Regions from separate parts of the Brachybacterium sp. J144 genome, predicted to be linked through region 2. Evidence: predicted binding sites of a transcription regulator. Region 2 holds the regulator's gene; the other holds the start of a gene.
What was found. The regulator LexA, encoded in region 2, represses DNA repair genes until DNA is damaged. The targets are predictions, from matches to a motif close to TCGAACANNTGTTCGA.

Region 1: a site for LexA is predicted at 2,370-2,385, ahead of V1260_RS01605 (HNH endonuclease signature motif containing protein). Genes of this name have one in related genera too.

Annotation. Positions count from the first base shown of each region.
Region 1 is NZ_JAZDCG010000001.1:356,191-360,598, reverse strand. Features, by position in the region: gene V1260_RS01610 (ABC-F family ATP-binding cassette domain-containing protein) at 1-725, shown strand, start outside; gene V1260_RS01605 (HNH endonuclease signature motif containing protein) at 767-2,359, opposite strand; gene V1260_RS01600 (4-(cytidine 5'-diphospho)-2-C-methyl-D-erythritol kinase) at 2,683-3,684, opposite strand; gene rsmA (16S rRNA (adenine(1518)-N(6)/adenine(1519)-N(6))-dimethyltransferase RsmA) at 3,681-4,408, opposite strand, start outside.
Region 2 is NZ_JAZDCG010000001.1:55,843-60,250, forward strand. Features, by position in the region: gene V1260_RS00255 (ATP-dependent DNA helicase) at 1-1,320, shown strand, start outside; gene lexA (transcriptional repressor LexA) at 1,396-2,091, opposite strand; gene V1260_RS00265 (peptidoglycan-binding protein LysM) at 2,267-2,683, shown strand; gene nrdR (transcriptional regulator NrdR) at 2,712-3,170, shown strand; gene V1260_RS00275 (HelD family protein) at 3,383-4,408, opposite strand, start outside.

The sequences.
Region 1 (4,408 bases), 300 kb from region 2:
TGGGTCGCTACCGCACGACCTTCCGCGCCGGGAAGGACGAGGTCAGCCCCGGCCAGCTGCTCGAGCGGCTCGGCTTCACCTCGGCTCACCAGAAGGTGCAGGTCAAGGAGCTGTCGGGCGGGCAGCAGCGGCGGCTCGATCTGCTGCTGACCCTGCTCGAGGAGCCCAACGTGCTGGTGCTCGACGAGCCGACGAACGACATGGACACCGACATGCTGGCCGCGATGGAAGACCTGCTCGATACCTGGCCGGGGCCGCTGCTCGTCGTCTCCCACGACCGATACCTGCTCGAGCGCGTCACGGACCTGCAGTTCGCGGTGCTCGACGGGGCGGTGCGACACCTGCCGGGCGGGGTCGAGCAGTATCTCGCGCTGCGCGCGGCGGAGGAGGAGGCCGGAGCGGGGGCCGGGTCAGGGGCCGGAGCTGGGGCCGGAGCTGGGGTCACCGGCTCGTCGGCGACGAACCCGGCCGACGGGAGTTCTGCGGGAGGCGCCCCGGCGCTCTCGGGTGCCGAGGCGCATGCCGCGCGAAAGGAACTCTCCGCGGTGGAGCGACGGATGCAGAAGATCTCCGCGCAGACCGAGACGCTGCACACGAAACTCGCCGACCACGACCAGTCCGACTATCAGGGGCTGCAGGGGCTGACCGATCAGCTGCGCGCGCTGGAGCAGGAGAACGAGGAGCTCGAGGAGCGCTGGCTCGAGCTGTCCGAGCAGATCGGCTGACCGCGGGGCCGGACGGGCGGTCCGTCGGGTCTCGCGGAGGCTCAGGCGGCCTCGGACCGGAGGTAGTAGAGATCGACACGGCGAGACGCCGATCCTCGGGAGCCCTGCGGGTGGGACCTCGTGCCGTCCCGGAGCGGGATCACGAGGGCCTCGAGGGCGCGCTGCAGCGTGGGCAGGGGCTGTGACCCGGGGTCTGTCTGGGGGTGCGGGGCGGGTTCATCCCACCGTCGCTCGTGGTCTGCCGGTTCTCGCCGGACCCGGTTCCGGTAGGTCCCGAGGGGGTCGAGGTCCACGGCTCCGCGCTCTGCGACCTGCCCGTAGCGGCTGATCCAGCGGACGCCGCGGCGCACGCTCGTCTCGTCCTCGATGACGCGGGCACGCACCCCGGCGCTCTCCTTGGCGTTGTCCGCGGCGCACAGTCCGTTGCCGTTGGCGAGGGAGGTCTCCCCACCCTCGGACCAGGGGACGATGTGGTCCATCTGCCGGATGTCGGCATCGCAGTGCGGGGCGCGGCAACTCTGGTGGGCATAGGTGAGGAAGCGGCGCAGCGCGGGCGGGAAGGCACGGGAGCGGGACTCGACCGCGACCAGCTGACCGTCCTCCGGATCGGTGTACAGGCGGCGCAGCGTGTGCGCGAGCTCGGGATCTGCGGATTCGGCGTCCCTGGCGGTGCGGCGCATCTCCTCGCGCACGTGCTCGAGGGGCACGGCCCCGAAGCCCTCGAGGATCGCGGCGTCGGCATGCTCCGGCGCGAGGAGGGAGCGGTCGGTGATGATGATCCCGAGCTCGAGAGTCGCGGGGTCGACGCCGTCGCCGCGGCCGACGAGGGCGTCCGCGAAGAGGTCGGCCATGATCTGCTGGTGCCCGCGTCGGTCGCCGCTGGCACGCGCGGCCTCCGCCGCGACGGAGAGACCCTTGCGGATCCTGGCGCCGTCCGCTGCGGGGATCAGCGCGGAGACCTTCGCCATCCCGTGCGGGGCGCGACGGATCCGCACGTGCCGCTCTCGGCGGGCCCGATGATGCCGGGCCGGGGCTGCCGCGGTATCGAGGCCGTGGAGCACCTTCTCGGCGAGGTCCGACCACTCCCGGGGGCCACAGTCCTGGTGCTCCTCCAGCCGGGAGGTGAGGATCTCGTCGGCCTGCCGACGGATCTCCGGCTCGACCGGGCCGAGCACGACGCCGACCTGATGCACCGCCTCGGGGGACAGAGTGCCCTCCGCGAGGCTCCGCAGCAGACCGGGCAGCGAGAGCACGAGCCGGCGGCAGGTGGCGAGGCTGCGACCGGCCACCGCGCGGGAGGAGCGCAGGGCGAAGGACGCCTCGGTGCGGGCGATGTCGACGGCGCGGCGCGGGCTCTCGCCGCGCTCGGCGCAGTCCTCGCGCACCGCCTCCTGGAGACGGATGAGGGCGCGGGCGCGGATCGCCTCGAGCGCGCCGTCGATCCGAGTGAGCTCGGCGAGCAGGGCGATGGACTCCGGCGCGGTGAGCGCGTCGAGCGTCTTGGAACCCTCGGCGCCGATCCGGGCGAGAGCGTCGCGAGCAGCAGAGAGGTCGACCTCGGCGAGGCGGATGTGCTGGTCCTCCAGCACCGCCCCACCGGCGACCCTGCTCGTGCCGTCCCCCGAAGATGTCATGCCTCCAGTCTCGTACACCCTTTCGAATAGAGCAAGGGGAATCACATAGCTACTGGGCAGTAGTTTCCTTTTGTGGATAACTACCGACTGGGGAGGAACGATTCTTACTGGCCCCCATTCTTCACCCGTGGGCCCGCACGCCGCGCGCTGCACGATTGGCCCGCTCGAGCGCGACGCGCGGCGTGAGAAGAGGGATTTCTCGGGTGCAGGAACGACGAAGCAGGCGGCGCGTCCCTGATATGCAGGAGAATTCTTCCATCGGACGCGCAGGTGATAGCGCGTGGCACACGGCGGGAGGCCCGCCGGGAGACGAGCGGTAGCCCCTAGCTCTCCTCGAGCACCCGTGCCCCCGGGGCGTTGCCCTCCGCGATCAGGCAGCTCTCGACGAGCCCCGCCGACTGCAGGGCGGCCGCTACGCCCCGCGCCTGGGCCTGGTCGGCGACCAGCACGGCGATCGTCGGCCCCGAGCCGCTGACCAGCGCACCCAGGGCGCCCTCGCGCAGCGCGGCGGCGAGGACCGGCTCGAGCCCGGGATGGAGGGCGAGAGCGGCGTCCTGGAGATCGTTGTGGAGCGTGCGGCCGAGCAGCTCGAGGTCCCCGCTCGCGAGGGCCTCGAGCTGGCGCGGGTCGATCCGCGGCTCGGGGGTGAGCGTTCGTCCGCGGGCGGCGGCGATCTCGTCGTGCCGGCGGTAGACCTCGGGGGTTGACAGGTGTCCTCCCGGCACGGCGAGCAGCCACGTGGGGTGCATCGCCGTGAGCACCGAGGAGAGGTCTCCCCCGTTGCCGCGGCCGAGCGCGGTGCGTCCGCGGAGAGCGAAGGGCACGTCGGCCCCCAGCCGCGCCGCGTGGGCGCGCAGCTGCGCCTCGCTCAGCCCCAGGCCCCAGAGTCGGTCGAGCGCCACGAGGGTCGCGGCGGCGTCGGCCGATCCGCCGCCCATCCCGCCTGCGACCGGGACCTCCTTGCGGATGTGCAGCTCCGCGCCGACGCTCACGTCGTGCTCGGCGCGGAGCTGCTCGGCGGCGCGCAGGGCGAGGTTGCGGCCGTCGAGCGGGATCTCCCCGGGCACGGCCGAGTCGACCGTGAGAGAGAGTTCGTCGGCCGGGACGACGGTGACGGTCTCGGCCAGGTCGACGGCGTGGAAGAGCGTCTCGAGCACGTGATAGCCCCGCGCGTCCACGGCGCCGACCGCGAGCGAGAGGTTGATCTTGCCCGGTGCCAGCACGACGACCCGTCGCGGGAGGCCCACACCGGCGCCCGGGCCCACACCGGCGCCCGAGCCCGCACCCGTCCCCTGGTCCGCACCCGACGCCGGGACCCCGCTCATGCGGGCACCTCGTCGGCGGCGCGGGCGATGGCCTGGAACTGCGCGATCTCGAGGGTCTCGCCGCGGGCCGACGGGTCCACGCCGGCCGCGCGCAGCACTGCCTCGGCACGGGGTGCGGAACCGGCCCATCCGGCCAGAGCCGCCCGCAGGGTCTTGCGCCGCTGCGCGAAGGCTGCGTCGACCACGGCGAACACCCGGGCGCGTTCCGCGTCGTCCCCGAGCGGGGTCTCGTGGCGGACCAGCTCGACGAGGGCCGAGTCGACGTTGGGCACGGGCCAGAAGATCTGCCGGGAGATCCGACCGGCATGCTCGGTGCGGCCGTACCAGGCGGCCTTCACGCTCGGGGCGCCGTAGGTGCGCGAGCCGGGGCCGGCGGCGAGGCGGTCCACCACCTCGGACTGCACCATCACGAGCGCCGTGCGGATTGAGGGGAACCGCTCGAGCACGGTGAGCAGGATCGGGGTCGCGACGTTGTAGGGCAGGTTCGCGACGAGCGCCGTGGGCTCGCCCGCACGGGGCAGCGACGGCAGCGCGGTCACCTGCAGCGCATCGGCATGCACGAGTCGGAAGCGGTCCTCCGCGACACCGCGGGCCCGCAGGGTGAGCGGCAGCAGCTCGGCGAGTCCGCGGTCCAGCTCGACGGCGACCACGTCGGCTCCCGCCTCGAGCAGGCCGAGGGTGAGGGAGCCGAGGCCCGGACCGACCTCGAGCACGGACCGGCCCG
Region 2 (4,408 bases):
GACGCCTTCGACCGTCACGGGATCATTCCCGAGCATGACGTGGTCGTGTTCGACGAGGCCCATGAGCTGACCAGCCGCGTCACCGGGGCGGTCACCGAGGTGCTCACCCCGGGCATGGTGCGCGGCACCGTGCGCGATCTGCGCTCACTCGGCGTCGCGGCGACCGCCCTCGACGATGCAGGAGAGGAGCTCCGCGAGGCGCTCGCCCTCGTGTCCGACGGGAGGGTGATCGGGGACCTGCCCGAGCGGCTCGGCGACGCCGTGACCCAGGTGCGCATCGAAGCGCGCACCGCGCACTCCGACGCGAAGGATGCGGGGGAGGAGGCGGGGGCCAGCACCGCGGGCACGCGCAAGACGGTTCGGGCGACCCTGCAGGAGATCATCGACGTGTGCGAGCGGCTCGGCTCGCCCGGCGAGGACGATGTCGTCTCCGTCTCGCACTCCCCGGTGACGGGGCGATCCAGCCTCCAGGTCGCCCCGCTCAGCGTTGCGCTCGCGATGCGCTCGGCGATCCTCGAGGATCGCACCGCGATCCTGGCCTCGGCGACCCTCGCCCTCGGCGGCCGCTTCGAGCCGCCCGCCGGAGAGGTGGGCCTCGCGCGCGCGGCCCGTCTCGACCCCGCCGCGATCCCCCCGGCGCGCGACGCCGGGGCGTGGGCGGCGCTCGATGTCGGCAGCCCCTTCGACTACCCGCGCCAGGGGATCCTGTACACCGCCCGCCATCTTCCGCCCCCCGGGCGGGAGGGGCCCCAGGCCGCGATGCTCGACCACCTCACCGAGCTGGTGGAGGCCTCCCGCGGCGGGGCGCTGTGCCTGTTCTCCTCGCGACGGGGCGCCGAGCTCGCCGCCGAGCACGTCCGCGCCCGTCTGGACCTGCGGATCGAGGTGCAGGGGGAGGACTCGATGGCGAACCTCGTGCGCCACTTCCGCGAGGACGAGGACTCCTCGCTCTTCGGGACTCTCACGCTCTGGCAGGGGGTCGACGTGACGGGGCGCTCGCTGCGACTGGTCACCATCGACCGCATCCCCTTCCCGCGGCCCGACGATCCGCTCGCCTCGGCACGGCAGGAGCGCATCACCCAGCGCGGCGGGAACGGCTTCATGGCGGTCTCCGCCCAGCACGCGGCGCTGCTGCTGGCTCAGGGTGCCGGACGACTGATCCGCACGGTGGAGGACCGGGGAATGGTCGCGGTGCTCGATCCCCGCCTGTCCACGGCGCGCTATGGCGGGTTCCTGCGGGAGGCGATGCCCCCGCTCTGGCCGACGACCGATCCCCAGGTGGCCCTCGGGGCACTGCGGCGGCTCGCCGACGCGGGCTGAGGGCTCACCCCTCTGCGGGCGCTGCCGCCCCGATGCCCCCTCGCCCGGGCGTGCCGACGCGGAGAGCGGGGAGGCTCAGACCGCGCGCAGCACCGCGACGACCTTGCCGAGGATCTCGGCATGGTCGCCGAGGATCGGGGCGAAGGCCGGGTTGTGCGGCATGAGCCAGACGTGGTCGTCCCGCATGACGAGGGTCTTGACCGTCGCCTCGCCGTCGATCATGGCGGCGACGATCTCGCCCTTCTCGGCGGACTGCTGACTGCGCACGACCACCCAGTCGCCATCGCAGATCGCGGCGTCCACCATCGAGTCGCCGACCACCTGCAGCAGGAACAGCTCACCGCCGCCCACGAGCCGCTCCGGCAGCGTGAAGACGTCCTCGACCTGCTCCTCCGCGGTGATGGGGATGCCTGCGGCGATACGTCCCACGAGCGGGACCGAGACCGAGGCGGAGCCGATCTCCGGGGCGGGGGTGGGTGCGGGGGCGTCGTCCTCCTGCGGCATCACCACCTCCATCGCGCGGGGGCGCTTCGGATCCCGGCGCAGGAAGCCCTTGCGTTCGAGGGCCTGCAGCTGATGCGAGACCGAGGACGAGGAGGTCAGCCCGACGGCGTCACCGATCTCGCGCATGGTGGGCGGGTATCCGTGCGCGGCGATCGCGGACTGGATCGTCTCGAGCACGAGCCGCTGGCGACGGGTCAGGCCCGCCGTGGCCTCGTCGCCCGCGGCGTCGCCGCGCGAGGGGATGGGCTGATCGGCGGTCGGGATCATCTCTCGGGCCTCCTGGCTCGGGTCGTCTGTCGGACCCTCGCGGTTCCGTAGTCCTCGCAGCCCACAGTAGGCGGGCACGGAGCGGATTCCAAACAGGTGTTCGAGATTCCTCTTGCGTGTCGCGGCCGGATCGGGCTACAGTCGCACAGACATTCGATCGAACAGGAGTTCGGATATGAGCACCCAGTCGGCCACGGTCCTTCCCTTCCGCCCGACCACGCAGGTCGAGCGCACCCGACGCACGGCCCCTGCTCGTGCGGGCGTTCGACTCGAGGCGACCCGGCGCGGCCGCCGCCTCGCCGTCGCCCTCGCCTTCCTCCTCGGCCTGCTTGTGGCCGGCATCGCCCTCCTCGTCCTCGACGTGCCGGCGGCGCTCGCGGGCGCCGAGCCGCAGGATCGGGTGACGGTCACCGTCGAGGCGGGGGACACCCTCTGGGAGTACGCCGAGGAGTATGCCCCCGAGGGCGCCTCGCCAGAGGCGTACATCGCGGAGGTGCGCACGCTGAACTCGCTGCCCACCGGCCGCCTCACCGCGGGCCAGGAGATCGTGCTGCCCGTCGCGGGCTCGGCGGAAGCACCGCTCGATCGCTGACCCCCGGCAGGATCGGTATCCTGGGCGGATGCACTGCCCGTTCTGCCGACATCCCGACTCGCGTGTCGTGGACTCGCGCACGTCCGACGACGGCGCGACCATACGGCGTCGACGCCAGTGCCCCAACTGCTCGCGCCGCTTCTCCACCTCAGAGACCGCCTCGCTCTCGGTCCAGAAACGCTCCGGGGTGAGCGAGCCGTTCAGCCGCGCGAAGGTGATCTCCGGGGTGCGGAAGGCTTGCCAGGGCCGTCCCGTCACCGACGATCAGCTGGCGATGCTCGCCCAGCGTGTCGAGGAGGACATCCGCTCGAGCGGCGTCGCCGAGATCGACGCCCACCAGGTCGGGCTCGCGATCCTGCAGCCCCTGCAGGAGCTCGACGTCGTCGCCTATCTGCGCTTCGCGAGCGTGTACCAGGACTTCGAGTCCCTCGAGGACTTCGAGGCCGCGATCGAGCGGCTGCGCGCCGAGGCCGGCGCCGTCGGCTGACCCGCCTCCAGCCGCCGCTCGGGGTCCCGACGGGCTCGGCGCCCGCTCCGCACCAGCTGGACACCTGGGTAGTGCCTGGACGTTCGGTGAACATGGTCGGAAACACGCTCCGACTGTGCATAGGATGTCCCTCGTGCCCCGCGAGGGTGCACGCCGATCGGCGGTCGCGGAGGGGAAGCCGCGGCCGCCGATCCCTTTCCCCGCGCCCCTCCTCAGGACTCCGGGGCGATCCCCGCCGGCAGCGGCGCCGCGTGGACAACGCCCAGGTGGCGGGTGGTGCGGGTCATCGCCACGTACAGATCGCCGGCACCGTGCTCCGCGAGCACCTCGGCCGGCTCGAGGATCACCACGCCGTCGAACTCCAGGCCCTTGGCATCCTGCGCGGTCATCACCGCGATCTCGTCGTCCACGCCGGAGGAGCCCGCACCGATCGTCGGCAGGGCATCGAAGGTGCACAGGCTCGCGATGACGGCGTCGCGGCGGGACGAGCTCGTGATGACGGCGAGGCGCCCGATCCCTTCGGCGTGGAGAGCGGCGACCGACGCGGCGACGCGCTCCTCGAGCGCGGAAGCGTCGACCTGCTCCACGAGCGGATCGCGGTCGCCCTCGCGCACGGAGGTCACCGGGGTGACGGGGAGGTCATGGGCGCGCGCCATCGCGAGCGCGCGGTCCATGATCCGCGCCGGGGTGCGGTAGTTCACCGAGAGGTGCTCGATCTGCAGGCGATCCTGCACGTAGGGGGAGAGCGCCTGCTCCCACGAGGAGGAGCCGCCCGCGGAGGAGGTCTGCGCGACGTCGCCCACCACGGTGAAGGACTTGGTGGGGGCGCGGCGCATGAGGGCGCGCCAGCTCATCGCCGAGTGCTCCTGCGCCTCGTCCACCACCACGTGGCCGTAGGTCCAGCCCCGCTCCGAGGACGCGCGCTCGGCGAGGGTGCGCCCGTCGCGGATCCGGGTCACCTGATCGGCGAGGTCCTCGGCCCGGACGATGCCCGAGGTGTCGAAGTTCTCGATGACCTTCCGGGCGTAGTCGACGTCGGCCTCCCGTCGGCGCGCGGCCTCCTGGGCGCGGGCCTCGGCGGGCGCTGAGTCCTCGCCGAGCAGCTCAGCGACCTCGTCGAGCAGCGGCACGTCCTCGACCGTCCAGGGCGCGTCCTTGGGGCGGACCAGGAGATGCAGCCGGTCGGCGAGCGACCGCGGTGCGGCGCTGCGGAGACGATCCTCGCGCGACAGCAGGAT